One region of the Faecalibacterium sp. Marseille-Q0746 genome, then DNA from elsewhere that is predicted to be linked to it. Evidence: a T-box and tRNA genes for the amino acid it is inferred to sense, from the RefSeq annotation. Region 1 holds a T-box; the other regions hold tRNA genes.
The links. A T-box is a leader RNA that pairs with one kind of tRNA and senses whether it is charged. The one in region 1 lies ahead of J3351_RS11995 (valine--tRNA ligase), so its partner is inferred to be a tRNA-Val.

Region 1 (7,681 bases):
CTCTGGGTGCGGTTGGCATAAAAACGCAGACGGATCAGGAGCCGGTCCTCTTCCGGCAGACTTTCCAGTACCTCGGTCAGGCCGATCTTATCCGCAAGTTCTTCCTCCGGGGATTCCACCGGGATATCTATCTGCCGGTCACTGTTCTCCCCTTCCGGGGTCAGGCTCAGGGCGGGCTGTGCAGCCTGGATTGCAAGCGTGATGTTCTCCACGCTCTCCCCCAGCTCTTCTGCCAGTTGAGAAAGGGTCGGCTCGGTGCCGCAGAGCTTCCTGTGATGTTCCCGCGCCGCATTGACCCGCAGCCCCAGTTCTTTTAAGGAGCGGCTGACCTTGACTGTGCCGCCCTCCCGGAAGAGCTTTTTGATCTCGCCCAGGATCACTGGCACTGCATAGGTAGAAAAGCAGACCCCGCGTCCTTCATCAAAACCGTCGGTCGCCTTGACCAGTCCCATGCAGCCAGCGCCGTAGAGATCATCGTATTCAATGCCCCTGCCCCGGAAGCGTCCGGCACAGGCGTGTACCAGCCCGAGGTTCTGTTCAATGAATGCACTGCGCCGGGTCTTGTCCGTTACCATGGTATTCCCTCATTTCCTTTTATGTAGAGGGCTTTTCCTCCAGATGCTTTGTCAGAATGACCCGGGTGCCCCGGCCGGGAGCGGAGCGCACACTGACTTTATCCATAAAGCTCTGCATGACCGCAAAACCGAGACCGGAGCGCTCCTCCGGGTTGCCGGTGGTGAAGAGCGGCTCCATCGCTCTGGGGATATCCGGGATGCCGACCCCTTTGTCTGCGATCACGATCCTGACCACCCGCCCCGGATAAACGGAGACTGTCATGGTGATGGGCCCCACCCGGTCGGGGTAGGCGTGGACGATGCAGTTGGTGACGGCTTCGGATACCGCCGTTTTCAGGTCAGCCAGCTGGGGCACGGTGGGGTCATACCGGGCCAGAAAAGCCGCTGCCGCACCGCGGGCATACGCTTCGTTGACGCTGAGGGAATCAAATTGGATCCTGGTCGTGTTTTCCGCTTTCATCTTCATTCCTCCTGTCCTGCATCCGTGCAGGGGATATTGGCCAGCCGCAGAACGCGGCGCAGCTGCTCCGGGGCGTGCTGGATACGCAGGGTTCCGCCCAGACTGCGGGCGCAGCGCTGGCGGCCCAGAATCAGCCCCACCCCGGACGAATCCATAAACCCAACCCCGCCCAGATCGAGCACCAGTGTTTTGGGGGTGCGGGCCAAAAGGGCATCGTCCAGCTGGATGCGCAGGTTCTGTGCGGCATCGTGGTCGATTTCACCTGCCAGATAGGCATAGAGCAGATCGTCCGCCGCACTGAATGTAACTGTTGCCATTTTCTGTCCTTTCCTTGCGTAAATCGCTCAGGCTTGTCCGGTCTGCCGGAGGCTTCCCCTTTCCGGGAGGTCGGCAGAGCGAAGCATAGCCCGAGCGGTTTCCTCTAAACCAAAATAAAAGAGCCTGTACACGTTTTCATCAGTGTACAGGCTCTTTCGAGCATATTTTAGAAAAGGGTGTCGCTTACTTTTCAGCCAGCAGCTCGGCAGCCTCCAGTGCAATGGCTTCGCCGCCGCAGATCAGCAGCCCGCGGCGGCTGTTGGCCCGGGCAAGCTCCATGGCTTCGGCCAGGCTCCCGCAGAGCTCGGCATCAAAGTGGTAGCGTGCCTTTTCCAGCAGGCGCTCGGTCATGGCGGCATCCGTACCCGCCGGGGGAACGAGGAACACCTTATCAAAGGGATTCTCGCTCATGCCGGGCATGGTGGTACGGTCTTTTTTCTGGGTCTCAGCCGTCAGGCCGCTTTCCAGCGCGGAGAAGAAAGCCTCGGCTCCTTCTTCCTCTGCCAGGCCGATGACAGCGCTCAGGTGGCGCACCTTGGCCATGTTCAGGACACGCAGCAGGGCAATGGCCTGCTGCGGGGTGCGGCAGGCATCCAGCACCACCAGCGGGCGCTGGGAGAGGACCCGGATGCTGCTGCGGTTCTCCACAGCGGCCAGACCTTCCAGAATGGCTTCATCGGAGATGTCATAGCCCTTTTTGCAGAGGGCCAGAGCCAGCTCCACCGCAATGGCGGCACTGCCCGCCGCGTGACGGCCCAGGAAGGCCAGCGGCACGGTATAGCCGCCGTAGTCCACACGGCTGGCAAACTTTTCGGCTTCGAGGAAGGTGATGTCATCGGGGTCCGGCACAACCAGCTCACAGTCTGCCTTACCGGCGGCCACGACGAGCTCACTGACCACAGCCTTGGGCTGCTCAGGCGCGGTGACGCAGATACTGCCCTTGCGCATGACACCGGCCGCCAGCGCGGCGGAGCGCTCCAGCGAGGCGCTAATGCCGTCCGGGCCGATGGAGGTGACCGCACAGACCGGCATCTTGGGCAGGGCCTCGGCAAGCCCCGCATCGGGCAGCTCCACCACGGCCAGCGCACAGCCTGCCTCGCCAAAGCAGCGGGCAGCGGCAGCCAGCTCGGCGGCCGCACGAGGCAGGGTCTCCCGGGCGCTCAGGGTCTCGGCGGCCTGTGCAAGCAGCTCCGGTGCCACAGGCTCCCCATTCACCCGGATGCGGGCAGAGAGCGGCTCACAGCCTGCGTGGTAGCTGCCGGTAACGAGGCCGGCAGCTCTGAGCACCGCCGCCGTGAGGGCGGCGGCAGTCGTTTTGCCAGCCGTACCGGCTACGCCCAGATAATCCACCCGGCCTGCCTTGGCAGAGAGGGCTTCCTGCAGCTGCCGGGCCGGGGCAAAGCCCTCGGGCAGAGATGCAAAATAGGCATTTGCCTGTTCAATGGTCATTGCGTCAAACCTCGTTTCGATGTTGATAGAGAATGATGCACATCCGGACAAGCCCCAGCAGGATGAGCCCCACCAGCAGGCCGGTCATCACACCGGAGAAATCGATCCAGATATCGGTGACCTGGCCGCTGCGGCCCGGCACAAAGAGCTGGATGGTCTCATCGGTCAGGGCTGTGAGCAGGCCGCCCAGCATGGGCCAGGACACATGCTTGAAGAAGTGCCGGGTGTACACCCGCAGGCAGAGCATGAGCAGGAAGCCTTCCAGCAGATACTCGCAGAAATGCGCCAGCTTGCGCACGATGTGCATGGTGAGCCGGTCAGCGGCACCGGGAAGACCCAGATGCCGCAGGATGCCCTGCAGTATCCCCAGTACCCGGCCGCTGGCCCCCTCGGACACATCCGCGATCTGCAGAGAGTTCGAGAAGATGAACACGATGCAGCCGATGAGGGCAAAAGTAAAGATCACCCGCCACGCGATGAGCCACGGGGAGGTGCGTTGATTCTGTTCCTGCATCCGCTTAGCCCAGAGCCTTGATGCTCTGCTCGATGTTGGCCAGCTTGCTCTGGCTGTTGGTGCGCTTTGCGCGGATCTCTTCCACCAGAGCGGCGGGGGCACGCTCCACGAACTTGGGGTTGGCCAGCTGGTTCTCGAACATGGCCAGTTCCTTCTCGGCCTTGACCTTTTCCTTGTTCAGGCGGGCCAGCTCCTTCTCGCGGTCGATCAGCTCCATCATGGGGATAAAGCCGCGGGCGGTGTGGGTGGACACCTGCACCATGCCATCGGTGCTGCCCTCGTACTTTTCCGTAAAGGTCACGTCGGTGGCAAAGGCAAACTTTGCCAGATAGACCTCTGCATTCCGGAAGGGAGCGGGATCAGCCGTCTCGATGATCATACTGGTCTTTTTGGCAGGATGGACATTCATCTCGGTGCGCATGGTGCGGACTGCCTTGATGTAGTCCATGACCTTTTCAAAGGCTTCCTCTTCCTCGGCCCAGTTGTGTGCCTCGTCAAAGGTGGGCCAGCTCTGGGTCATAATGGTCTCGGCGGAGCCGGGCAGGGCCTGATACAGCTCCTCCGTGATGAAGGGCATGAAGGGATGCAGCAGCTTGAGGGCCTTGTCCAGCACATACACCAGCACACGGCGGGCGGTATCTGCCTGCTCTGCATCGCCGGAGTTCAGGCGGGGCTTTGCGATCTCGATGAACCAGTCGCAGTAGACATCCCAGATGAAGCTGTTGATCTTGGCAGCGGCCAGACCCATCTCGAAGTGGTCGAGGTTGTCGGTCATGGCACCGGCCACCTGATTCAGCTTGGTCAGCACCCACTTGTCGCTCATGTCCAGCTTGCTCTCCTCGGGCAGGCCAGGCTGGAAGTCCTCGGGCAGGTTCATCAGGACAAAACGGGTGGCGTTCCACAGCTTATTGGCAAAGTTGCGGGCAGCCTCCACCTTCTTCTCGCTGTAACGCATATCGTTGCCGGGGGTGGAACCGTCCAGCAGCATGAAGCGCAGTGCATCCGCGCCGTACTGGGCAATGACCTCCAGCGGGTCGATGCCGTTGCCCAGGCTCTTGGACATCTTGCGGCCCTGGCTGTCGCGGACGATGCCGTGGATGCAGACGGTGTCGAAGGGAGCCTTGCCGGTGTAGGCCAGGCCGGAGAAGATCATGCGGCTGACCCAGAAGCCGATGATATCATAGCCGGTGACCAGCGTGTTGGTGGGGTAGAAGTACTTCAGGTCCGCGCTGTCCTCGTTGGGCCAGCCCAGAGTGCTGAAGGGCCACAGAGCGGAGGAGAACCAGGTATCCAGCGTATCGGGGTCCTGGGTGAAGTGGCTGCCGCCGCACTTGGGGCAGGTGCAGGGCATCTCTTTGGCAACCACGGTCTCGCCGCAGTCATCGCAGTAGAAGGCCGGGATCTGGTGGCCCCACCACAGCTGACGGCTGATGCACCAGTCGCGGGTGCCCTTCATCCAGTTGAGGTAGTTCTTGGTAAAGCGCTCGGGCACGAACTTGATCTCGCCCTTCTCCACGCTCTCGATGGCAGGCTTTGCCAAAGGCTCCATCTTGACGAACCACTGCTTGGAGACCATGGGCTCGATGGTGGAGTGGCAGCGGTAGCAGGTGCCGACCTCGTGCTTCAGGGGCTCGATCTCCTTCAGGAAGCCGCCCTCCTTCAGGTCTGCCAGAATGGCCTTGCGGGCCTCGAGGGTGGTCATGCCGGCGTACTTGCCGCAGTCCAGCACCTCGGGCTCGTTCACGGTGTCCTTGCCTGCGGCAAACAGTGCATCGGCAGCGGCCTTATCGGCAGCACCGGTCATGTGGCCGTCGTAGGTGAACACCCGGACGATGGGCAGATCATGGCGCAGACCCACTTCAAAGTCGTTGGGGTCGTGAGCGGGGGTGATCTTGACGACACCGGTGCCCTTAGTCATATCAGCGTGCTCGTCGCAGACGATGGGGATCTCCTTGTTCAGCAGGGGCAGGACAACATGGCAGCCGTGGAGGTGGGCATAGCGGGGGTCCTCGCCGTTGATGGCAACAGCGGTATCACCCAGCATGGTCTCGGGGCGGGTGGTTGCCAGCTCCAGCATCTCGCCGGTCTCCTTGACCGGGTAGAGCAGGTGCCAGAAATTGCCATCCTTTTCCTCGTACTCCACCTCGGCATCCGAGATGGAGGTGTTGCAGTGGGGGCACCAGTTGACCATCCGGTTGCCGCGGTAGATCAGGCCCTTGTCGTACAGGCGCACGAACACTTCCTTGACGGCATCCGAGCAGCCCTCGTCCATGGTAAAGCGCTCCCGCTGCCAGTCACAGCTGGTGCCCAGCTTTTTCAGCTGGCTGACGATGCGGTTGCCGTACTTGGTCTTCCAGTCCCAGGCGCGCTCCAGGAAACCGTCGCGGCCCACCATCTCCTTGGTCAGGCCCTCGGCACGCATGGCCTCCACGACCTTGGCCTCGGTGGCGATGGATGCGTGGTCGGTGCCGGGCACCCACAGGGCGGCATAGCCCTGCATCCGCTTGGTGCGGATGAGCACATCCTGCATGGTGTTATCCAGCGCATGGCCCATGTGGAGCTGACCGGTCACGTTCGGAGGGGGCATGACGATGGTGTAAGGCTTCTTGTCGGGGTCCGCTTCCGTGTGGAAGTAGCCGCCATCCTGCCAGAACTGGTAGATGCGGTCTTCCACCTGGCTGGGATCGTACTGTTTTGCGAGTTCTTTCATTGTATCCTCCCAAAAATGTGATGAGTGGGACGAAAAAAGCCGCCCCACGGAACGTTCCATGGGACGGCTGTAAACTACATACCGCGGTACCACCCAAATTGCACCGGCTGCAAACACAGCCCGTGCCCCTTGATGCCCCGGTAACGTGGGGCAGCTCCGAGAGCGGCTACTGGCTTCACCGCCCCTGCTCAAAAGCGACAGTGCGCAGCGCTTACCTGCCGGGCTCTCACCTGCCCCCGGCTCTCTGCAAGGCGGTTTGCCGCGCACACTCTTTCTCGTTGCATTTATACAAAGAATATAACGTTTTTTTGGCGTTTTGTCAATATGCTCCGAGAACTTCCTGCTTCAATCTGCCGATCAGCCGCTCCATCAGGGCCACCCGGTTGAAGGGGGTCATCAGGTAGAGGCCGTCCGCGTACGGCAGGGCGGCCTTTGCCATTTCCAGCGAGATGGCAAGACCCAGCTCCTCGCCCTGGGCACGGTCGAGCCCGGCAAACTTTTCAATGATCCAGTCCTCCACATGGATGCCGTTGATCTCGTTCTCCATGAAGATGGCGTTGCGCTGGCTGACCACCGGCATGATACCGGCCAGGATCTTTGCATCGGCCCCCAGCGTCTCCCGGGACTTTTTCAGGTTTTCCACCGCCTGTGCCGAGAGCACCGGCTGGGTCAGAAAGCCGCTCATGCCGTTTTCCAGCTTCTCCTTTGCCCGGCGCAGCTCCACATCAAAGTTGCGGGCGTTCAGATTCAGGGCACCGAACACGGTCATGGGGCCGGGCATCTCCCGGCCTTCCCCTGCCAGCGAGACGATGTATTGGGCCAGCTTGCGGGAGTTGAACTGGTAAACATTCTTCACCTCGTCCCGCTCTGCCGTGGGGATGGGGTCACCGGTGATGGCCAGCACCTCCCGCACGCCCTCGGCATACAGGCCCAGCAGCAGGGCCTTGGTGGCGTTCAGGTTGCGGTCGCGGCAGGTCATGTGGGGCAGAGTGCACAGCCCCAGCTCCCGGTGGACCCGGCAGGCCACCAGAGAGGAATCCATCCGGGCTTGTGCAATGGGGCAGTCGGCAATGGTCAGCAGGTCAGCGCCCGCCGCCTGCAGCTTTTTCGCCCCTTCCAGATAGCCGGTCAGGTCCGCATTGCGGGGAGAATCCAGCTCAATGGCAATGACCTTTTCCCCTCCGTTCAGCTTGCGCAGAAAAGCGTCCTCGTTTTCCACCGTCTGTTTCTTCATGGTGGAAAACTCTTCTGCCGGAGCCGTTTTTTCCACCACGGGCAGGCTGTCCAGCTCCGCCCGCAGGGCAGCAATGTGGGCGGGGGTGGTGCCGCAGCAGCCGCCCAGGATCTGAACCGTGCCCTCGGCGGCCAGACGGCCCAGCTCCCTTGCAAAGTACTCCGGCCTGCCCTGATACTTCACCTGCGTCCGGGTGACAACGGGATAACCCGCGTTGGGCATGACCGACAGGGGCAGCGTGCCCCCCAGCTGCTTTGCCAGTGTGCGCATGGCACCGGGTGCCGACACGCAGTTCAGGCCCACGGCATCAACGATGCCACTTTCCTGCATCCGCCGGGCAAGGTCTTTGCAGTACATGCCTTCCCGGGTGTAGCCGTCGGGCAGGACCGCAAAGGACACCAGCACAAAGGCATCCGGCACT
Region 2 (7,681 bases), on a different contig from region 1:
TTCCTCGAAAGCCATCCCAAGGTGGCCTATGTGAATTACTGCGGCCTGGAGTCCAGCCCCTACCACGCACTGGCTGAAAAGTATCTGCCCAATGGCAGCTGCGGCGTGGTCAGCTTTGGTCTGGCCGGCGGCCGCGAAGCTGCCAGCACCTTTATGAAGGAGCTCAAGCTGGCCGCCATTGAGACCCATGTGGCCGATGCCCGCACCTGCTGCCTGAACCCGGCATCCAGCACCCACCGCCAGATGAACGATGAGCAGCTGAAAGCCGCCGGTGTGCCCGCAGAGCTGGTGCGCATGAGCTGCGGTCTGGAAAGCGCTGAGGATCTGATCGCAGATATCGCACAGGCTTTGGATAAGATTTAACGGTCTCGCCCTCTCAGCTTCACTTCGTTCAGCAGCTCCCCCAAAGGGGGAGCCTCTGGCGAAAAATAAACTTTGTGGTTTTGCCAAGGCCTCCCACTTTGGGGGAGGTGGCACGGCGTAAGCCGTGACGGAGAGGGCGAGGCCGCTATCAATATCCGCACCAAAGGAGTACGACACTATGCCGCTGATCATTCCCAAGACTCTGCCTGCTTACGATGCACTGTACGAGGAAAACGTCTTTGTCATGCACCGGGAGCGGGCAGCGTCCCAGCATATCCGCCCGCTGGAGATCCTGATCCTGAACCTGATGCCCACCAAGATCGCCACCGAGACTCAGATCGCCCGGCTGCTGGCCAACACGCCGCTGCAGGTGCACATGACCCTGCTGCAGACGATGAGCCATGAGGCAACGCACGTCTCCGCGGCCCATCTGGAGGCCTTTTATAAGACCTTTGACGAGGTGAAGCATAACCGCTACGACGGCATGATCATCACCGGCGCTCCGGTGGAGACCATGGACTTTGAGCAGGTGGATTACTGGCCGGAGCTGTGCGAGATCATGGATTTCAGCGAGACGAATGTCTATTCCACCCTGCATGTCTGCTGGGGTGCGCAGGCGGGCCTGTACTACCACTACGGCATCCGCAAGGAGCTGCTGCCTGCCAAGATGTTCGGCGTGTTCGAGCACCGGGTCATCCGGCCCTCCAACCCGCTGGTGCGCGGCTTTGATGAGGTGTTCTATGCCCCCCACAGCCGCCACACTGCCATGAGCCGGGAGGATATTGACCACTGCAGTGCGCTGCGCATCCTTGCCGAGAGCGATGAGGCAGGGCCTTTCCTGATGAGCACCGAGAACGGCCGTCAGATCTTTGTCATCGGCCACCCGGAGTACGACAAATACACGCTGGATGCGGAGTATAAGCGGGATGTTGCCAGGGGCCTGCCCATTGCAGTGCCCAAAAACTACTACCCCAACGATGATCCCAGCCAGCCGCCGCTCTTCCGCTGGCGCGCGCACGCCCATCTGCTGTATGAGAACTGGCTGAACTACTACGTCTACCAGAACACCCCCTATGATCTGGGAGAGATGCAGCGCGTGAAGCATTCTGAGGGGTGAACCCGCTCAGCCGCCTGCGGCAGCTCCCCCATGGGGATGCCAGGTTTATGCACGACTGTTTTTCTGCCTCTCCTATCAGGAGGGGCAGTATTGGAAAGCAATAACGGAGAGGTATTTATGGGAATCGATAAGAATGAATGGGGCTTCCGGGTGGGGCATCTGCCCCACGGGGAGCGTAATAAGATCAGTGATGTGCCGGGCGTGACGGTGGGCCATTGCACACTGGCGGATGGCGACATCCAGACCGGTGTGACCGCGCTGCTGCCTCACCCCGGGGATGTGTTCCATGATAAGGTGCTGGCGGCCTGCCATGTCATCAACGGCTTCGGCAAGACCACGGGCCTTGTCCAGATCGATGAGCTGGGCACGCTGGAGACCCCCATCCTGTTTACCAACACCCTGAGTGTGGGCACCGTGGAGACGGCGCTGGTCAAATATATGCTGGAGCGCAACCCCGATATCTGCGAGACCACCGGCAGTGTGAACCCGGTCGTCTGCGAGTGCAACGACTGCGGCCTGAACGATATCCGGGGCCTGCATGTTACTGAGGCGCATGTGGCTGCCGCTCTGGCAGACTGCAAAGCCGATTTCGCCGAGGGTGCAGTGGGTGCCGGACGCGGAATGCGCTGCCACGGGCTGAAAGGCGGCATTGGTTCTGCCTCCCGGCTGGTGGAGCTGGACGGTAAGTCCTACACCATCGGGGCAATGGTGCTCTCCAATCATGCCACCTTCGATGACCTCATCGTGGCGGGCACACCCATCCACGAGCTGTTGGAAGCCCGCATCCCGCCCCATGAGGACAAGGGCTCCATCATCACGGTGCTGGCAACAGATATCCCCCTGAGCGAGCGCCAGCTGCGGCGGCTCTGCCACCGGGCGCTGGTGGGACTTTCCCGCACCGGCAGTGCCTGCGGCAACGGTTCGGGTGAGATCGTTCTGGCCTTTACCACGGCCAACCGGATGCCGCATTACTCGGAAAAGGCCCTCCTGCCCATGGAGATGCTCCACGATGATGCCATCAACCCGCTGTTCCGGGCGGTGGCCGAGTGTGTGGAGGAAAGCGTCCTGAGCAGCCTGCTCCACGCCGAGACCGTCACCGGCTACCATGGCCGGACGGTGCAGTGCCTTTCCGACCTGTTGAAAAAATAATGTAAATAATAAGCCTTTCCGTGTGGTGCACCTCACAGTGCGACACCGACGGAAAGGCTTGTTTTTTTATTGCTATCTTTATCTCTGCACCAGCGTGATGAATGCTTTCATCTGGGGGGTGAGCCATTTATCCTTGTGGTAGAACAGCTGCCGCCGCATCTCCACGCGGCAGGCGGGGACATTCAGGCGGGCCAGCGTTCCGGCGGCGAGGGCATTCTGTACGATGTACTCGGGCAGGAAGGAAAGCCCCATGCCGTGTTCGACCATCTGGCAGAGCAGGGAAGCGCTGCCCAGCTCGAGGAAGGGCTTGATGGCCAGCCCATGCGCTGCCATGCACTGGTCGAGGGCATCACGGTAGCTCATGCCTCGCTCGGTCAGCAGGAACTCCTGCCCGGCCAGTTCCTGAAGCGTGACCTCTGCCTGCCCGGCCAATGGGTGCCCAGCGGGGGCCACCACGCAGATTGGTTCCGGTTCATCCACAGCCAGCACGAAGCTGGGCTGCAGCAGCGGCTTGTCCAGCGTGTATGCCATGTCAATCTGATTGGAGCCCAGCATCTGGAGCATCTCATCGTCGGTGGCGGTGCGGAGTACCAGCTCCACCTGCGGGCAGAGGGCGTGATACCGCTGCAGCAGGTCGGGCAGAAAAGTGCTGCAGACCGAATCTGCCAGTGCCACCCGCAGGGTACCGCTGACCTGCCGGGCAGGCTGCAGGGCCGCCTTGGCCTGCTCGGCAGTGGCCAGCAGGGAGCGGGCATAGGTCAGAAAGGTCTGCCCGGCATCGGTCAGGCGGACCGTTTTGCCCACCCGGTCGAAGAGCGGCGTTTCCAATTCGGCTTCCAGCTGGGCCACCTGTGCGGAGACCGCCGACTGGGAATACCCCAGCTCCCGTGCCGCGCGGGAAAAGCTGTGCAGCTCCGCAATATGCAAAAAGGTGTTGATGGTACGCAGTTCCACGGCGGCACCTCTCAGCGGCGGGTGATGCCGGTCACGGTCAGAACAGCACCATCTACGACAAAATGGACTTCCAATCCCGAAAATTCCATTCCGTATACCCGCTCCGGGTCGTGCTGGTAGGAGGGGCGGGGGTCGTTTTCCAGCACGCCCCGCAGGCCGTCCCGCTCGGCGGCGGGTACGGCCTCCCACAGCTCCGGCGGGCATTCGACCTGCAGCCTGTGCGTCTGGGTCTGTGCCGTGAAGCCTGCCGCCGCGTCCGGGTGACAGTCGGCGTAGGGGATGTAGGGCTTGATGTCGTAGATGGGGGTGCCGTCCATCAGGTCTGCGCCCCGCACGATGAGCACCGGGCCCACCTCCGGGCGGTGCTCGATGGCCTCCAGCCTGACGCTGGAAAGGCCCAGCGGATTGGGCCGGAAGGGGGAGCGGGTGGCAAACACGCCCATCCGGGTGTTGCCGCCCAGGCGCGGGGGCCGGACGGTGGGAGACCAGCTCTCCCGCACCGCGCCGGAGAATTGCCACACCAGCCAGATGTGGCTGAAATCCTCCAGTCCGCGCAGGGCATCGGCGTTGCGGTATTCCGGAGTGAAGATGATCTCGCCCCGCAGGCCATCCACCAGCCCGCTCTGCCGGGGGATGCCAAACTTGGTGGGGAAGGCGGTGTGGATGTGTGCGATGACCTTCAGGGTCATGGTTTCGTTGTTCATATTATAAACCTCTGCAGAAGCCCACGGCTCTGCCCTCGATCTGGATCTCGTTCAACTGTGGCCCGGCATAGATCATGGGCGGGCAGACGGCGGCGTTGTCGGCCAGAAGCATAACGGTGTCGCCCTGCCGGTGAAAATGCTTTAAGGTGGCCTCGTCGCCGATCCGCACGGCGGCGATCTCGCCCTGCTCCACCTCGGGCTGGCAGCGGATGCAGACGATGTCGCCATCGCAGATGGTGGGGGCCATGCTGCTGCCGTGGCAGGTCAGGGCAAAGTCGGCGTGCCATGCGGCAGGAACGCCGATATAGCATTCGATGTTCTGTTCGGCGGTGATGGGGGTGCCGCAGGCAATGCTGCCCACCAGCGGTACCCGCACCATTTCGGGCAGGGGCTCAAACCCCGGCGGGACAAACGCAGTGTTTTCCAGCCCCATCAGCCATGCGGGGGTGGTCTCCAATGCAGCGGCAAACTCCTCCACCTTGGACTGCGGGATGTCGTTGACCCCTTTTTCCAGCTTGGTGATGGAGGATTTGGAGCGGTAGCCCATCCGCTGGGCAAGCTCTTCCTGAGAGAGCCCCAGCTCGAGCCGACGCTGTAAGATACGGCGGGAAAGTTCTGACATGGCAGAGACCTCGCTTTTCCTGAAAAAGAATGTTCTGCCGTGAGTATATCAGAAAAGTTCTTAAAAATCAACTATTTTCGCGCGATTTTGGTAAAATAGTTGACAAAAAATCAACGTCGAACTATAATACAACCAAAGATTGTGAAACGACACGCAGAGATCCAGATGAAAGGAGAACCTTTGATGACAAATACCACACAGATCCGCGCCTACATTGAAAGCCAGGGCCTGAAACTGGGCCATGTGGCACGGGTGCTGGGCATCAGCAGCAGCGCCCTGCATCAGAAGCTGAACGACGAGAGCGATTTCAAAGTCAGCGAAGCCGACCGTCTTTCTGCCATGCTGGGGCTGACCATGGAACAGCGGGATGCCTGCTTCTTTGGCCCGGGCACCCGGATGTGCCAAAGAAAGGGGGCGGCGTGATGACCGCTGAACAGCGCAGAAAGACCCGGGAGGCCCTGCAGAACTACGGTACCCGCCAGTGGGCCCGCAGCCCGGCCAATTGGGGCTGGGCCCGGGCCATCCAGCAGACGCAGGAGTATTACCGCACCGCCGACCCCATCCGTGCAGGCCTGCTCCAGCTGCGCTATCTGGAGCGCCGCAAGGAGGAGGATGTGCTGGAGCGGCTCTGCATCGGGCGCACCACCTACCAGAAAGCCCAGCTCGATCTGCTGAGCACCGTAGCCGTTTTTGCCGCCCGCTACGGTGCCCTGTGACGCAAAATGCCCCCGGACAGCCATCCGGGGGCATTACAGTCAGTGCGTTTTCTTTTCCGGAGTATCGCAGTGCTGGTGGCAGGAGGCGCAGTTGCCGCCGCAGCCTTCGCCTTTCCAGCCGCCCTGCTTGGAGATCCAGACCACTGCCAGGGCAAACAGCCCTGCCAGCACCAGAATGGTAATGATCCCACGAAGTGTCAGCATTGAAAAAACCTCTCTTTTTGCGCTGGAATGCGCAATTTTAGTATACACCATTTTGCGCAAAAGAGCAACTGCCCCGCAGTGGGAAAAAATTGCGAAAAAATCAAAATTAGGGCTTGCCAATCCACTTCGGTTGTGGTATAATTCTCTTGTTCCGATTCGGAGGATTAGCTCAGCTGGTTAGAGCACCTGCATCACACGCAGGGGGTCTGGGGTTCGAGTCCCTAATTCTCCACCATACAGTTCGTACTCGAACCCGATTCTTTACGAGAAAGGGTTCGGGTACGTTTTTTGTTTACAGGAAGTTCTGCGGAGGGAGTACGCAGAGCGGTAAGCGAGAACGAGTAAAGGCAGGGTATCATCATGGGCGATGGTATCCTGCCTTTTGCTTTGCGGGATCAAGTTCGCTTTGTGCGAACTTGGTCGTCCACCCTATATGGCGCATTGAGGGCTAATCGCTGCGTACGTCCGTACATGGCCGGTACGCACGTACGCAGAAAAAAGGGAAAGTTCTGACATATAGGGGTGTTCTTTCAGCTGGTAGTATGGTATACTCGGCTCAACAAATCGGAAGTTAACGGTATGTAAAAGACCTTTGACACACGGAAAACACAGATGTCAATGTCCTTTGATTGCGAAAATACAATCTTTTGATTAGTATGAGTATGCAAGGAGGTGAAGAGATGGAACTCGGAAAGCAAATAAAAAAATATCGCCAAGAGTTACAACTGTCTCAAGAGGAGTTAGCCGATCATGTTTATGTTTCAAGGCAAACAATCTCAAATTGGGAAAATGACAAAAGCTATCCAGATGTAACCAGCTTGGTATTACTGAGTGAAATCTTTCAAATCTCACTTGATAAACTAATCAAAGGAGATATTGATACTATGAAAGAAGTAATCAAACAAGAGGAAATCAAAAAACTCAATCACTATGGCGCAATCTATACGGTTTTTCTCGTTATTGCTGTTATTTCGGCAGCTCCGTTATTTTACATTGGTAATAAATGGGCATTGATCCTTTGGTGTGTCATTGCTTTAGCTGCCATGTATTTTGCAGCAAAGGTTGAACGAATAAAAAAGGACAATGATGTTCAAACATATAAAGAAATCGTAGCATTTTGTGAAGGTAAAAGGCTGGATGAAATCCAGAGCGCCAGAGAATACGGCAAACGTCCTTATCAAAAGGTTTTATGGTTTATCGGAAGTGCTGCAGTAGGAGCAATCGTTAGTTATGTATTGAGTCTTTTGCTGCAATCATTTTGATAACGACACTCAATAAATCTTATAATTTGGAAAGGAATGTATAGCTATATGAAAAATAAAAAAGATGATAAGCCTCACTATTTACCGACTTTTATGAGCATAGGAATTTCTATCGGTGCGGCTATTGGTGTAGTAACCAACAATATTCCACTCTATATGCTTGTCGGTTTAGCGCTTGGTGTAGGCATAGGGTCTGCTCTCGATGGTCAAAATCGAAATAGGGAAAGTGATGAATCTCAAAAGGATAACGAAGAATAATCAACCAACTAAATTCCCGTTTGTCGTAACCTCAGAAGCAGGGTTTGGGGCAGGCACGCCCCAACAAGAGCACTTCAAAAACGCGGGAGCGTTGCAGAAGTGCAGTCCCGGATGGGCAAGAAATTTTCAAGAATTGAAAATTTGTGGCCACGGGACGATTCTTGCTCTCACACTTTCACTCTCTTTGCGATTTTCTTTCTTGAAAGTCTATCGTTCTTTCGTTATAATAAAACTGAAAGAAGGTGGGCATTATGACTTTGCAATATTTTGTCACAGCATCCGATACGGGCAATAGGATTCCGATTGAGGTTGACAAGTCAACTCCCGCTGAC
Region 3 (7,681 bases), on a different contig from region 1:
AACTTATGCACAAGGCTGTCGCCCGGGAAGTGCTGGCCGATGGTGATATCTCTCAGCATGTGGCAGCGCCCCCCTTCTTTGCATCCACACGGGGCAGCACAAGGCTTTCGCCTGCGTCCCGGCGCTTCTTGGCTTCCAAAATCATCTTGACGGCATAGGGCACGGTGTAAACATCCGCCGGAACATCCACACCCATCTCCCGCAGCTTGAGGAAGACCTTTGTGACCTGCGGCACGCTCAGGCCCAGCGCCAGCAGCTCGGGCGCACGGGCAAACACGTTCTCCACGGTGTCATACATGGCGATCTTCTTGTTGCTCATCACCAGCACACGGTCGGCGTACTTGGCAATATCCTCCATGCTGTGGGAGACCAGCAGCACGGTGGTGCCGGTCTTTTTGTGGTATTCCTTGACCTCAGACAGGATCTCGTCCCGGCCCTCGGGGTCCAGACCGGCGGCAGGCTCATCCAGCACCAGAATGCGGGGCTTCATGGCCATCACACCCGCCACGGCCACCCGGCGCTTCTGGCCGCCGGACAGCTCAAAGGGGCTGCGCTGCAGCAGCGCCTCATCCAGGCCGACAAAGTCCGCTGCTTCATGCACCCGCCTGTCGATCTCGGCCTCGTCCAGCCCCATGTTTCTGGGGCCAAAGGCGATATCCTTATAGCAGGTCTCCTCAAACAGCTGGTACTCCGGGTACTGGAACACTAGACCGGTGAGGAAACGGAATTCCCGGATCTTTTCCGGCTCGGCCCACAGGTCGCGGCCATCGATGATGATGTGACCGCTGGTGGGCTTGTTCAGGCCGTTCATGTGGGTGATGAGGGTGCTCTTGCCGGAGCCGGTGGCACCGATGATGCCCACAAAATCTCCCTCTTCCACCTCAAAGCTCACGTCATCCAGCGCGGTGACGGCATTGGGCATTCCCGGGTTATAGACATAACTCAGGTGATCTACTTTGATAATGCTTCCCATCTTCCGTCCCCTCCCTTACTTCAAAAGCTCATACAGAGCCTGTGCGCACGCGCCGGTGTCGATGATGCCCTCGGGCATGGGGATGCCGGCCTTGACCAGTTCATCCCGCAGCTCGGCAGCCTGCGGCACATCCAGCCGCAGGGCGCGCACCTTTTCGGTCTGGCTGAATACCTCTTTCGGGGTGCCTTCCATGACCACATTGCCCTTGCTCATCACCAGCACGCGGTCGGCCTGAGCAGCTTCTTCCATATAGTGGGTGATGGACACCACCGTGATGCCCATGTTCTTGTTCAGATGGTGGATGGTCTGCATCACCTGCTCCCGGCCCCGGGGATCAAGCATGGCGGTGGCCTCGTCCAGGATCAGGCAGTCGGGCCGCATGGCGACCACGCCCGCAATGGCAACGCGCTGCTTCTGGCCGCCGGACAGGTTGTGGGGCGCACGCTCCCGGTATTCATAGATGCCCGCCATCTTCATCGCTTCGTCCACGCGGCGGCGCATCTCCTCCGGCGGCACGCCCAGATTTTCCAGCGCAAAGGCGACATCCTCCTCCACCACGGTGGCAACGATCTGGTTGTCCGGGCTCTGGAACACCATGCCCACGGTCTGGCGGATATCGTAGATCTTGTCCTCGTCTTTGGTGTCCATCCCCTCCACCAGCACAGTACCGCTCTCCGGCAGAAGGATGGCGTTGAAGTGCTTGGCCAGCGTGGATTTTCCACAGCCGTTGGCCCCCAGCACTGCCACAAATTCGCCCCGCTTCACCTCAGCCGACACGCCGTTCAGGGCGTAGTCCGGCTGTTCCGGGTCATAGCGGAACTTCAGATCTTTCGCAGTTAAAATCGTTTCTTCCATAGGTTTTCTCTTTCCGGTGGTGCGCCCTTCTCAAAAGGGCTGTACCCCATTCTATTGAAATTGATTGCTTATTTATTTTTAGCGGCCTCGCCCTCTCCGTCATCGCTGCGCGATGCCACCTCTCCCAAAGTGAGAGGCCTTGGCAGTACGGCAAACTTTCCGGTTTTGCCAAGGGCTCCCCCTTTGGGGGAGCTGCTGAGCAACGCGAAGCTGAGAGGGCGAGCCCGTTTACCTCTTTTATTCTTCCCAAATGGCCGTTGCGCCGCAGGGCACAACGCCGCCGGTGGCGGAAACGGGCAGGCCGATCTCATCACAGCTGGTCTTGCCGCCAAAGCGTGGCACCAGTGTGGTCTTGAGCATATACTCCATGACCGCGGGGGACAGGCCGGTGGTGTAGCTGTTAACCGCAAAGAAGAGGGGCGTATCGCTCAACACTTCCTCGCACTGGCTGATGAGCTCGTAGATGCAGTCCTCCAGCTTCCAGATCTCGCCGCCGGGGCCGCGGCCGTAGCTGGGCGGGTCCATGATGATGCCATCGTAGGTGTTGCCCCGGCGCTTTTCCCGGGCCACGAACTTGGCGCAGTCGTCCACCAGCCAGCGGATGGGCCGGTCCGCCAGACCACTGGCCACGGCGTTGTCCTTGCCCCACGCTACGATGCCCTTGGAAGCATCCACATGGCAGACAGTAGCGCCCGCAGCGGCACAGGCCAGCGTTGCGCCGCCGGTGTAGCCAAACAGGTTCAGCACCTTGACAGGGCGGCCTGCCGCGCGGATCTTTCTGGCGTACCAGGCCCAGTTGACGGCCTGCTCCGGGAACACGCCGGTGTGCTTGAAACCGGTGGGACTGACGATGAGGGTCAGCTTGTCCTCGCCCTCGCCGCAGGAGATCTTCCACTTCTCAGGCAGACGGCGGCGGTACTCCCACTCTCCGCCGCCCTGATTGGAGCGGTGGTAGATGGCATCGGCCTTGGCCCAGAGCGGGCTCTGCTTCTCGGTTTTCCACACCACCTGCGGGTCGGGCCGGATGAGGATGGTCTCTCCCCAGCGCTCCAGGCGGTTGCCGCCGGTGGCATCCAGCAGCTCGTAATCTTTCCAACTATCTGCAGGGCGCATAAGCGTCCTCCTTTCTCTCTTCAAACGGCTCAGAACAGGCTCTGCTGGCCGTTGTCCTCCGGGCTTCCGGTCTCGGGGGCTTTCAGGCCCAGGTGCTCATAGGCAAGGCGGGTGGCACAGCGGCCCCGGGGGGTGCGGGTCAGAAAGCCCATCTGCATCAGGTAGGGCTCACACAGGTCCTCCAGCGTCACGGCCTCCTCGCCCAGCGCCGCCGCCAGCGTTTCCAGGCCCACAGGGCCGCCGTTGTACATCTCAATGATGGCGCGGAGCAGGCTGCGGTCCAGCTCGTCCAGACCCAGCGCGTCCACATCCATCCGCTTCAGGCTCATCAGGGAAACGTCCCGGTCGATGATGCCATCCCCCAGCACGGTGGCAAAGTCGCGGACACGCTTCAAGAAGCGGTTTGCCACGCGGGGGGTGCCCCGGCTGCATTTGGCCAGCTCGTAAGCGCCCTCCGGGGTGATGGGCTGGTCGAGGATGCCCGCCGAGCGCTGGATGATCCGGCTCAGCTCATCGGGGCTGTACAGCTCCAGCTTGAGCAGCACACCGAAGCGGTCCCGCAGGGGGCCGGTGATCTGGCCCGCACGGGTGGTAGCGCCCACCAGCGTGAAGCGGGGCAGGTTGATCCGGATGCTCTGGGCGCTGGGGCCCTTGCCGATCATAATATCCAGCGCGTAATCCTCCAGCGCCGGGTAGAGCACCTCCTCCACCTGCCGGGACAGGCGGTGGATCTCATCAATGAAGAGCACATCGCCCTCCTGCAGATTGGTCAGCAGGGCGGCAAGGTCGCCGGGCTTCTCAATGGCAGGGCCGCTGGTGATGCGGATCTGCACCCCCATCTCGTTGGCGATGATGCCCGCCAGCGTGGTCTTGCCCAGGCCCGGAGGGCCATAGAGCAGGATGTGATCCATAGGCTCGCCGCGCCGCTTGGCGGCTTCCAGATAGATTTTCAGGTTCTGCTTAACCTTGTCCTGTCCGATGTAGTCCTCCAGATGCTGCGGGCGAAGGCTGTTTTCCTCGTTGTCCGCCGCCGTTAAGCCGGGCTGCATCATTTTTGCGCCATAGAGCGCGGTTTCGTCCTGCATGGATTACCTCCTGCCTGCCATGCCCCGCAGGGCCAGCTTGATGATCTCTTCCACGGGAAGGCTTGCGTCGATCTTGGAGACGGCCAGGGCTGCTTCGCTCTGGCTGTACCCCAGCGAGACCAGCGCCGCAATGGCCTGCCCGGCTCCCTGTGCGGCGGGGGCGGCAGTGGCCGCGCCCACATCCTCGAGGTTGATGCCATCCACAAAGCCCTTTGCCACCTTATCCTTCAGTTCCAGCACGATGCGCTGGGCCAGCTTGGGGCCCACGCCGGATGCCGCCTTGAACGCCTTGTGGTCGCCCGCCGAGATCGCCAGCGCCACCCGGTCAGGCTCCATCACGCTGAGAATGGCCAGACCCACCTTGGGGCCCACACCGGAAACGGCAGTCAGCAGCTCAAAGCAGCTCTGCTGCTCCTCAGTGGCAAAGCCGTACAGGCTGATGTCATTTTCAGTCACGCTCATCACGGTGTAAAGGGTGGCTTCCCTGCCCACCCCGGGCAGTGCGCCCGCAACGCTGGTCGGGCACTGCACATAGTAGCCCACCCCGCCGCAGCTCACCACAACAGCGTTCAGGGTCTTTTTGATGATTTTTCCGGATAGACTGTAAATCATAGTTTTCCTCCAGCAGCCTTCCCCTCTCAGTCTCGCATTCGCTCGCCAGCTCCCCCAAAGGGGGAGCCAAAGCATCGAATCAGGCAGCTGCTACTGTACTCATCCACTGATACCAAAAGCCGCGATTGCCTCTCCCTTCGGGAGAGGTGGCAATGCGCAGCATTGACGGAGAGGGCTCAAATCGGCCCAACGCCCCTTCTTGCAAAGCGGTTCAGCTGGTTGCCGTTGGTATGGCAAAAGGTGATAGCCATGGCCAGTGCATCGGCGGTATCATCGGGCTTGGGCACAGCAGGCAGATGCAGCAGGATGCGGGTCATCTCCTGCACCTGCTTTTTCACGGCCTTGCCGTAGCCGGTAACAGCCTGTTTCACCTGCATGGGGGTGTACTCGTAGATGGGGATGCCCGCCTGCGCCGCCGCCAGCAGGATGACCCCGCGGGCCTCGGCCACGCCGATCACGGTGGTCTGGTTGTGCTGGTAGAACAGCTTTTCGATGGCAAGCACCTCGGGCTGTGTCCGCCCGATGACCTCCCGGATGCCGGTGTAGACCTCGTCCAGCCGCTGCTCAAACGGCACCCCGGCATCGGTGCACACGGCCCCGAAATCCACCGGTGCAAACCGGTTGCCCGCATAGTCCAAAACGCCCCAGCCCACAATGGCGTAACCCGGGTCGATGCCCAAAACTCTCATTCTGCGATACCTTTCCTATTATAATCAATGTATTATACCACAAACCGGCGTTCAGGGCAACGGAAACGCCTTGAGTCGGTTTACAAAATGTGCGCTGGGCGGCTGATTTTCCATTCCCGGCAAACCAGACATCAAAAAGTTTGCAGAATTTTCAAAAAAGGGCTTGCTTTTTGCCCGGCGGTATGATATCATAATCAAGCTGATTGCGGCACAAACAGAATATGGACGGTTAGCTCAGCTGGTAGAGCATCTGCTTGACGTGCAGGAGGTCACAGGTTCGAGTCCTGTACCGTCCACTCGTGGAAAAGAACCATCGACTTCGGTCGGTGGTTCTTTTTGTTTTGCTGGCGCTTTGTGGGATGGTGTGGTATACTCGGCTTAGTTCAACAACTCGGAATTTGGAGATATTGTGTATGAAAAAGAAAATGTTATGCCCTATAGTAATTGTGATTGCATTTTTAATTTGCTGTATCGTATATTTCAAGCCTTTATCACTTTCAGATGTTGCAGAGGCTGACAACCAGATGAAAATGATATACAGCCAGGTTGGAGTAGAAAATGGTGAGGCATACATTGATTCTGTGAATTACCAGGATATTACCATAGACCAAAAGAATGCCATTCTATCTCTGTTAGATAAATATACTTACAGGAGAACAGTAGGTACACTATTTTCAAATGGGTCTACATCCGATTTAGGGAACAAAACACTTTCTATTTATGTGTATGATGATGATTTGCTGATCAACAGTGTATTTGCGACATCATCAGGGAAAGTTGTCATCAATGAAAAAACTTATAATATGGAAGACGCTGAACGGTTTATTGAGCAAATGATTGAAATAATGAACTAAGCAGACAACTTCCAGTTTGCCGTACTCGTTCCTGGCAAGGTTTGGAGCAGGTATGTTCCAACAAGAGCACTTCGGAAACTCGCAGGAGCTTGAGAAGTGAAGTTCTGGATGGACCATCCTCCACCCGAGGACAAGAACCATCGACTTCGGTCGGTGGTTCTTTTTGTTTTGCTGGCGCTTTGCAGGATGGTGTGATATACTCGGCTTAGTTCAACAACTCGGAACTTGTCGGGGCAAAGCCCCTCCATCTTGCTACGCAAGACCGTTCTGTCGCTTAAAAGCCCCACTGGGGCTTTCATTGTTCTGCTTCGCTCCACAAACGCGAATTTATATATAAAGGAGAATATTGATGAAACTGTTTTTATGTTCGCACTTTTCAAGTGTAGGAAGTCTGATAAAGGAAGAAATTGAGAATAAAAAAGTCACATTTATTCCAACAGCTTCGCTGCGTGAAGGCTACACCGGTTATGTCGGCTCGGCTCGAAAATTATTCAAAAAGTTGGGAGCAATCGTAACTGAAATTGATATTTCAACGGAGGCTTATTCAACGATACAGTCTGTTTTTGAAGATGCGGATGTGATATATTTTACCGGCGGAAATTCTTTTTTCCTTATAGACCAGCTCCGTAAAACGGGAACGGATGAGCTGTTGAAGAAAGAATTGGCAAAGGGAAAACTGATGATTGGTGAATCGGCAGGTGCGATTATATGCGCTCCAAGCATCCAATATATCGAGCAAATGGATGAAAAGCCGGAGGACTACTCACAAGAAGATGATGCAGGGCTTGATTTGATTGATTTCTATGTTCTTCCGCATTATCTTACAGCACCATTTAAGAAAGTTACCGAGAAAATAATGACTGAGTTTTCGGATTTGAATCTATGCCCAATTAACAACCGTCAGGGAATTGTAATTGATGGTGAAGGTTCAAAGGTTATTTGCAAAGACTAAGTGGTTCTTTTTGTTTTGCTGGCGCTTTGCGGGATGATGTGGTATACTCAGCTCAACAAATCAAACTCTGGAGAATGACTATGCAAAAGATCCGTACTGCCACCTTTGAAGATCTGGATGCCATTGCCGCCGTGGAGGCGGCCTGCTTTCCGGCTGCGGAGGCGGCCACAAAAGAAGAATTTGCCGGGCGGCTGACCCATTATGCCGACCACTTCTGGCTGCTGTTCGAGGACGAAAAGCTCGTCTCCTTTGTGGACGGCTTTGTGACCGATACCCCCGACCTGACAGACGAGATGTACGCTGACGCTTCCCTGCACGATACCCATGGGGCGTGGCAGATGATCTTTGGGGTGAACACCCTGCCCGAATACCGGAAGCAGGGCCTGGCCGGGCAGCTGCTCCGCCGGGCCATCGCCGACGCAAAGGCTCAGGGCCGCAGGGGGCTGGTGCTCACCTGCAAGGACAGGCTCGTGCACTATTACGCCGGCTTCGGCTTTGTCAGCGAAGGCGTTTCCGGCTCCACCCACGGCGGCGTGGTGTGGTACCAG
Region 4 (7,681 bases), on a different contig from region 1:
AAGGGCATGTGCACCTGCCCGGTTACGGCCTGCGCCGGCGGCACCAATGCTGTGGGCGATGCCTTCCACCGCATCCGGGACGGTTACGAGACTGCCATGGTCTGCGGCGGTGCCGAAAGCTGCATCAGCCCGCTGGGCATCGGCGGTTTTACCAGCATGAAGGCGCTTTCCACCGCCACCGACCCGGATGCCGCCAGCCTGCCCTTTGATGCCCGCCGCGGCGGCTTCGTGATGGGCGAGGGCAGCGGTGTGCTGGTTCTGGAAGAGCTGGAGCACGCCCGGGCACGCGGTGCGCATATCTACGCCGAGGTGGTGGGCTATGGTGCCAACTGCGATGCCTACCACTTTACTGCACCGGCTCCCGGCGGCACAGGTGCCATCGACTGCATGAAGCTGACACTGGCCGATGCAGGCATTGCCCCGGAGCAGGTGGATCACATCAACGCCCACGGCACCGGCACCCACATGAACGATGCCTGCGAGACGGCTGCCATCCATGCCGTGTTCGGCGAACACGCAAAGCAGCTGACCGTGGTCAGCACCAAGAGCATGACCGGCCATCTGCTGGGCGGTGCGGGCGGCATCGAGGCCGTGTTCACGGCACTGGCCCTGCGAGACCAGTTTGCCCCACCCACCATCCACTACGAGCAGCCTGATCCGGAATGCGATCTGGACTATGTGCCCAATGCAGGCCGTGCACAGGCCATGACCTACGCACTGAGCAACAGCCTGGGCTTTGGCGGGCACAACGCCTGCATCGCCCTGCGCAGATGGGAGGGCTGAGCCATGGCAGAACCGCGCACCGTGCGGGAGAACGCAAACGCTCTGAACAGTGAGCAGATCGCAGCCCTTCTGCCCCACCGCTACCCCTTTGCCCTCGTGGACCGCATCCTGGACTACGAGCCGGGGCAGTGGGCCATTGGCCGCAAGTGCGTATCCCGCAATGAAGAATTCTTCTGCGGTCACTTCCCGGGCCAGCCGGTCATGCCGGGGGTGCTGATCCTGGAAGCACTGGCCCAGACCGGAGCCGTGGCGGCGCTGAGCGTTCCCGAAAACAAAGGCAAGCTGGCCCTCTTCGGCGGCATCAAAAATGCCCGCTTCCGCAAACAGGTCACCCCAGGGGATGTTCTTACGCTCCATTGTGAGCTGGTGGAACAGCGCGGCCCAGTGGGCATCGGGAAGGCATCCGCTTATGTGGATGGCAAGTGCGCCGCCACAGCGGAGCTGACCTTTGTGCTGACCGAAGCAAACGCAGGGGCTTAAGGCGCTTTGTGCGCAGCAATCGCCCCCAGAATATCCTTGTAACACAAAAGGCAGGATACCATCGCCATGATGATATCCTGCCTTTACTCGTTCCTGCTTACCGTTCTGCATACTCCCTCCGCAGAACCTCTTGTAAACAAAAAAACGTACCCGAACCCTTTTTCATAAAGAATCGGGTTCGGGTACGAACTGTATGGTGGACGGTACAGGACTCGAACCTGTGACCTCCTGCACGTCAAGCAGATGCTCTACCAGCTGAGCTAACCGTCCAGATGTCGTATCGACTTGAGTATGATACCACATTTTTCGCGCAATTGCAAGGGCTTTTTTGAAAAAAGTCTGCCTTTTCCGTTTTTTGCCCCGGAGGATTGGCGCAAAGGCCCCTTTGCGAGGGCTGGCAGGGGAGAGGTGCTCAGAGCGCCCGGCGGATGATATCGTAGAGGATGGGCTTCATGTTGTCGATGTTGTCGGGTTTGCCCTCCAATACAGAGGTGTAGCACACCGATATGCACATGCTGCCCAGGGCGGTGATGCGCTGGTAGATCTCCCGCTCGGTGCGGCCCGCCATCTCGGGGCTGCACATCACGATCTGGAGGACCTTGCGCATCAGCGGCTCGGCCTCCCCGCTGGCTTCGATCTGATCCAGCCCGGGCCAGACAAAGCTGCGCTCCAGGAAGCGGAGCATCAGGGTGTCCGCGCGCAGGGCTTCGATGATATGGTCAATGACAAAGATCATCTGGTCGGGGAAGCTGGTAAGCTCGGCGGCGTGCTGTTCGGCAGCGGCACAGGCGTTGTCCAGCAGCTGGTAGCTCACCCGGGCCAGCAGGGCCTGCGTGACCGAACCCTTATCGGCAAAATAGAGGTAGAATGTGCCCTTGCCCACCTTGGCGCGGGAGGTGATATCCTCCACGCTGGTCTTGGAGGTGCCCCGCTCCAGAAACAGCTCGTAAGCTGCATCCAGAAGCGCGCGGCGCTTTTCCTGTTTCTTTCCTTCCACGGTGCTCATAGCTTGCTGCATCCTCTTTTCTGACGTTGTTTTGTCGTGTAAACAATATTTTAGCAGGGAGAAGGGAAGAGCGCAAGAGCAAAAGCCCCCGGACAAGCTATACAATTTTTGCTTTGTGATAAGAAAACTGACTTTTGGTCATTTTTTATCTTGACACCTTGCGTCGATTGGTTATAATAGTGCTTGCTCAGAAATGACCGAGGGTCATTTTTGGGGCAGATCCAATCAACTTTCGTATGGAGGGTTCCCATGAAAAAGATCGCACAGAGCATCGTGCGTCTGCGCAAGCTGATCTTAACAGTAGCGGTCCTGCTGTTGATCCCTTCCGCAATCGGCGCGGTTGCTACCCGCATCAACTATGATGTCCTGACCTATCTGCCGCAGGAGCTCGACTCCATGATCGGCGAGGTAGCGCTTGAGGACGACTTCCATCTGGCCTCCACCGGTATGATCACGGTGGAAGGCCTGCCTACCAATGAACTGATCGCCATGAAGAAGGACATTGATGCGGTGCCCGGTGTCACACAGACCTTCTGGCTCAGCGATGTCATCGACCCCAGCATCCCCACCGAGATGCTGCCCGCGGATGTCCAGCAGTTCATGTTCGGCAAAAACGATTCCACCATGCTCATCGTCCGGTTTGATGCGCCCAGCGCCAGCGACGAGACGATGAACGCCGTCCAGCAGATCAAACAGGTGCTGCGGCACGACTGCTACTTTGGCGGCATGAGCGTCATCTTGCAGGATACCAAGGCACTGATCAATGAAGAGATGCCGCTGTACATCCTGTGCGCTGTGGGTGCCAGTATGCTGGTGCTGTTCCTCTCGCTGGAGAGCACCATCACGCCCGTACTGTTCATGCTGGGCCTGCTGTTCCCCATTGCATACAACTTTGGCACCAACATCTTCCTGGGTCAGATCAGCTACATCACCCAGGCGCTTTCCACGGTGCTGCAGTTGGGCGTGACGATGGACTTCTCCATCTTCCTGCTCCACCGTTATCAGGAGGAAAAGGAACTCCGCTCCTCCAACGAGGAAGCCATGGTAACCGCCATCTGCAAGACCATGACCTCCATCACCGCTTCCTCCCTGACCACCATTGCGGGCTTCCTGGCACTGTGCGCCATGCGCCTGACGCTGGGCCGCGATATCGGTGTTGTTATGGCAAAGGGTGTGGCGCTGGGTGTCATCTGCACCATCGTCATCCTGCCTGCTTTGATCCTGACCTTTGATCAGCAGGTCGAAAAGTACAAGCACCGCACCATCGTGCCCAAGCTGACCAAGCTCAGCTACTTTGTTTCCAAGCACGCAATGCCCATCGTGGCCGTCTTTCTTGTGCTGCTGGTGCCCTTTGTGGTGGCCCAGCAAAAGACCGAGGTCTACTACACCCTGTTCGACTCGCTGCCCCAGGACCTGACCGGTATCGTTGGCACCAACAAGCTGGGCGAGGACTTTGGCATGACCACCTCCCACTTTATTCTGGTGGATGAGGACCTGACCGCAACGCAGGTGTCTGACCTCTGCGATGAGCTCAAGGATGTGGACGGCATCACCCAGGTGGTGAGCCTGGATTCCATCACCGGCCCTGGCTTCCAGACCGAACTGCTGCCCGACAGCGTGACCGAGATCCTGCAGTCCGGCGGCTACAAGCTCATTCTGGCCAACAGCTCCTATAAGACCGGCACCGATGCCATCAACAACCAGCTGACCGAGATGAATGACCTCATCAAGGCGGTTGACCCCAACGGTGTCATCACCGGCGAGGGTGCCATGACCAAGGATCTGATCGAGGTTGCGGACGTGGACTTCAAGAACGTCAACGTCTGGTCGATCATGGCAGTCGCTGCCATCATCCTGATCTCCTTCCGGAGCCTGTCCATCCCTGTGCTGCTGGTTGCCAGCATCGAGGCCGCCATCTCCATCAATATGGGCATCCCGTACTTCACCGGTACCCAGCTGCCCTTCATCGCCAGCATCGTCATCGGCACCATCCAGCTGGGCGCGACTGTGGACTACTCCATCCTGATGACCACCCGTTATCACGAGGAGCGCAGCTATGGCCGCACCCCGCAGGAAGCTGCCCAGCAGTCGCTGGAGCACTGCAGCCAGTCCATCCTGACCAGCGGCCTGACCTTCTTTGCCGCAACCGTCGGCGTGGCCGCCATCAGTAAGATGGAGCTGCTGCAGAGCATCTGCCGGCTCATCTCCCGCGGCGCACTGATCAGTATGGCTGTCATTCTGGTCGTTCTGCCCGCTGCCCTGATGCTGCTGGACTGGGTCATCCGCCACACCACCATGCACTGGCTGGTCCCTGAATCTTCCAACGCCAAGAAGTCTGATAAGGAGTAATTACCATGAAAAAATCGCTTCGTTTCGCCAGTGCGGCGCTGGCGCTGACTCTCGCCGCAGGCATGACCCTGCCCGCCTTTGCAGCCGCCAAGGCCGATTATTCCAAGGATGAGACCGTCTACGCCGTGATGAACGCCGACGGCTCCATCAAGTCCACCACCGTCAGTGAGCACCTGTACAGCGCTTCCGGCCTGTCCAATGTCACCGATGAGAGCACTCTGACCGATATCCAGAACACCGAGAGCGATGCCGCGTTCACCCAGGACGGCGAAAAGCTGGTCTGGAACACCGACGATACCGACGTGTACTATAAGGGCAATACCGACAAGCCCCTGCCCATCACCGCAAATGTCACCTATACGCTGGACGGTGTGACCGACAGTCTTGAGAACCTGGTCGGCAAGAGCGGCCACCTGACCGTGACCGTCGATCTGACCAACAACGAGACCGGCACCGTGACCGTCAACGGCAAGGAGCGCACCGTTGTCACCCCGCTCATCACTGCTGTGGGCGTGATCTTTGGTCAGGATGCTACCAACCTGAGCGCCGAGCACGGAATGCTGGAATCCGCCGCCAAGAGCAGCGTGGCCGCTTTTGTCTGCCTGCCCGGCGTGAAGGATTCTCTGGACGGCCTGCTGCCCGATGACCTGTCCACTGTGGAGGATTATCTGCAGGACAGCGTCACCGTGGAAGCCGATGTTGAGAACCTGACCGCACCGCAGGTCATGCTGGCCTGTGCCACCAACGCCGATGCGCTGGGCACCAATGCCTTTGACCTGAGCAGCCTCAACGAACTGACCGATGGTATCAGCCAGCTGAACGATGCCATGAACCAGCTGATGGATGGTGCTGCCCAACTGGTGGACGGTGCTTCCCAGCTGGCCAACGGTACCCTGGCCCTGCTGGACGGCGCTTCTCAGCTGAACAGCGGTGCTTCTGCCCTGGACGATGGTCTGGGCCAGCTGACCAACGGTCTGGATACCCTGAGCTCCAATAACGCCGCCCTGCAGGCCGGTGCCCAGCAGGTGGCCGATGGCGTTCTGGCCTCCGCCAACAGCACCCTGATGGAGGGCGGCCTGATCGACACCCCCATGACCTGGGACAACTACGCTTCCGTCATTGACGAAGTGCTGACCATGAACGAAAAGACACTGGCCGCTGCCCGCAAGAAGATGGTGCGCACCGTCTGGGAGCAGGAGCCCAGCTTTAAGGACAGCCAGCTGGACATTGCCCTGTATCTCTCCGCAACCAAGACCAACCACGACCTGGAAGCTGCTCTGCGGCTGATGCAGAGCTACGACCCCTCCATGTTCAGCGCCATGCTTGACCTGAGCACTGCCAGCGCAAAACAGACCGTGCATGACGAGCTGAAGTATCAGGCTGAGAACAGCCAGGATATCGCAGATGTCCGTGCCCTGAAGAACAGCCTGGCGCAGATCCAGTATTTCGTGTCCAGTGTCAACCAGTATACTAACGGTGTCGCCACCGCTGCTGACGGTGCCCACTCCGCAAAGGACGGTGCCGCCCAGCTGGCCGATGGCACCAAGACCCTGTATGACGGCGTGACTACCCTGAATGATGGCGCAGGCCAGCTCAGCGATGGCACGGTCCGGCTGAACGATGGCCTGAACCAGTTCAATGAGGAGGGCATCTCCAAGCTGACCGGCGCTCTGGACGAGGAGCAGATCCATGGCCTGAAGACCGTGCTGGACGAGATGACCAGCCGTCTGGAGGACTACACCAGCTTTGCCGGTAAGTCCGAGGATGCTTCCGGCAGCGTGAAGTTCATCTATAAGACCGGTGAGACGGTCGCCGCTGCGGATGTTACCGCCGAGACCACCGCCGATGTGCAGGAAGGCAACTTCTTCACCCGCCTGTGGCAGCGGATCGTGAACCTGTTCAAGTTCTGAAAAAACGGCGTGCCTGCTTGACAAGCCGCCGGAGATTGACTATACTACAAATAGATTCGTCAAGAAAAATGACCGCTCAGGCACTGAAACGTTGAGGCGGTCATTTTTTATGCCAATTTTAAGGAGACCACAGCATGGCAGAGAGGGAATTGTATCCGGACGGGGAACAGCGCCGCCGCATCATGGATTTTATTATGGCGGCCGGTCAGACCCTTTTGGAGAACGGGGCAGAGGTGTTCCGGGTGGAGCAGACCATGGAGATCATGGCGGCCAGCTTCCACCTGCGGGAGTTCCATGTCTATGTGCTGACCAACGGCATTTTTGCCAGCGCAGGCACGGCGGAGATGAGCGAGGTGCGCAACGTGCCTACCCGTACCACCCACCTGGGGCGGGTGGCGGCGGTGAATCAGCTTTCCCGTCAGATCGCGTCCGGGGAAGTGGACACCATCGATGAGGCCGAGACCCGGCTGGCTCAGGCCAGGTGCATCCCTTTTCCAAAGGACTGGGTGCAGCTTGCGGCGGGCATGGGCGGCGCGTTCTGCTTTGCGCTAATCTTTGGCGGCGACCTGAAAGCAGGGCTTGCCGCCGCTGCGGCCGGTGTTGCGGCCAACGCCTACCTGTTGTTCTGCGGGCGGCACGGCGTGGGGGGCGGGTTCCGAACCATCTCCACCGCCGCCCTCATCACCCTGTGCTGTATTCTGGGTTGCAGCCTGCTGGGCACTGAAGCCAGTCACGCCATCATCGGCACCCTGATGATCCTGACCCCCGGCATCGCCTTTACCATGGGCATCCGGGACTTTGTGCAGGGCGATTACCTGTCCGGCACCATCCGGATGATCGACGCGCTGCTCATTGCGGCCAGCATCGCCATCGGCGCTGGCCTTGTGCTGAGCCTCTATGCCTTTTTGAAGGGGGTGGCCGTGGTATGACAGAACTTCTTTTCACCGGGGAGCAGCTGGGCCGTCTGGCCCTGCAGTTCCTGCTGGCCGGGGCGGGCACCCTGAGCTTTGCCATTCTCTTTGCCTGCCCCAGGCGCACCCTGCCCTACTGCGGGCTGGTGGGCGCAGTGGGGTGGCTGGTATACGAGATCGCGGAGCTGTTCGGGATGGAAGCCTTTGCAGCCTCGCTGCTGGCGGTCATTCCGCTGACGCTG

Region 2: it has a tRNA-Val gene. The T-box ahead of J3351_RS11995 (valine--tRNA ligase) is inferred to sense a tRNA for this amino acid. The anticodon was not compared.
Region 3: it has a tRNA-Val gene. The T-box ahead of J3351_RS11995 (valine--tRNA ligase) is inferred to sense a tRNA for this amino acid. The anticodon was not compared.
Region 4: it has a tRNA-Val gene. The T-box ahead of J3351_RS11995 (valine--tRNA ligase) is inferred to sense a tRNA for this amino acid. The anticodon was not compared.

Annotation. Positions count from the first base shown of each region.
Region 1 covers NZ_JAFREI010000022.1:43,849-51,529, reverse strand. Annotated here, with positions in the region: gene J3351_RS12020 (sigma-70 family RNA polymerase sigma factor) at 1-575, opposite strand, end outside; gene spoIIAB (anti-sigma F factor) at 595-1,035, opposite strand; gene J3351_RS12010 (anti-sigma factor antagonist) at 1,038-1,352, opposite strand; gene J3351_RS12005 (folylpolyglutamate synthase) at 1,537-2,802, opposite strand; gene J3351_RS12000 (VanZ family protein) at 2,807-3,316, opposite strand; gene J3351_RS11995 (valine--tRNA ligase) at 3,321-6,026, opposite strand; T-box leader at 6,083-6,314, opposite strand; gene J3351_RS11990 (bifunctional homocysteine S-methyltransferase/methylenetetrahydrofolate reductase) at 6,346-7,681, opposite strand, start outside.
Region 2 covers NZ_JAFREI010000024.1:6-7,686, reverse strand. Annotated here, with positions in the region: gene J3351_RS12275 (O-acetylhomoserine aminocarboxypropyltransferase/cysteine synthase family protein) at 1-363, shown strand, start outside; gene metA (homoserine O-succinyltransferase) at 542-1,480, shown strand; gene J3351_RS12265 (P1 family peptidase) at 1,598-2,629, shown strand; gene J3351_RS12260 (LysR family transcriptional regulator) at 2,708-3,583, opposite strand; gene tsaA (tRNA (N6-threonylcarbamoyladenosine(37)-N6)-methyltransferase TrmO) at 3,595-4,287, opposite strand; gene J3351_RS12250 (LexA family transcriptional regulator) at 4,289-4,909, opposite strand; gene J3351_RS12245 (helix-turn-helix transcriptional regulator) at 5,093-5,332, shown strand; gene J3351_RS12240 (hypothetical protein) at 5,332-5,625, shown strand; gene J3351_RS12235 (FeoB-associated Cys-rich membrane protein) at 5,665-5,829, opposite strand; tRNA gene J3351_RS12230 (tRNA-Val) at 5,988-6,064, shown strand; gene J3351_RS12225 (helix-turn-helix domain-containing protein) at 6,510-7,091, shown strand; gene J3351_RS12220 (AtpZ/AtpI family protein) at 7,140-7,349, shown strand.
Region 3 covers NZ_JAFREI010000014.1:56,062-63,742, reverse strand. Annotated here, with positions in the region: gene J3351_RS09310 (energy-coupling factor transporter transmembrane protein EcfT) at 1-59, opposite strand, end outside; gene J3351_RS09305 (energy-coupling factor transporter ATPase) at 53-973, opposite strand; gene J3351_RS09300 (energy-coupling factor transporter ATPase) at 989-1,828, opposite strand; gene J3351_RS09295 (class I SAM-dependent methyltransferase) at 2,066-2,941, opposite strand; gene ruvB (Holliday junction branch migration DNA helicase RuvB) at 2,971-4,026, opposite strand; gene ruvA (Holliday junction branch migration protein RuvA) at 4,030-4,638, opposite strand; gene ruvC (crossover junction endodeoxyribonuclease RuvC) at 4,815-5,327, opposite strand; tRNA gene J3351_RS09275 (tRNA-Val) at 5,551-5,623, shown strand; gene J3351_RS09270 (hypothetical protein) at 5,741-6,181, shown strand; gene J3351_RS09265 (Type 1 glutamine amidotransferase-like domain-containing protein) at 6,531-7,133, shown strand; gene J3351_RS09260 (GNAT family N-acetyltransferase) at 7,208-7,681, shown strand, end outside.
Region 4 covers NZ_JAFREI010000018.1:43,440-51,120, reverse strand. Annotated here, with positions in the region: gene fabF (beta-ketoacyl-ACP synthase II) at 1-783, shown strand, start outside; gene fabZ (3-hydroxyacyl-ACP dehydratase FabZ) at 787-1,263, shown strand; tRNA gene J3351_RS10660 (tRNA-Val) at 1,458-1,533, opposite strand; gene J3351_RS10655 (TetR/AcrR family transcriptional regulator) at 1,676-2,269, opposite strand; gene J3351_RS10650 (RND family transporter) at 2,519-4,618, shown strand; gene J3351_RS10645 (hypothetical protein) at 4,624-6,528, shown strand; gene J3351_RS10640 (threonine/serine exporter ThrE family protein) at 6,663-7,457, shown strand; gene J3351_RS10635 (threonine/serine exporter family protein) at 7,454-7,681, shown strand, end outside.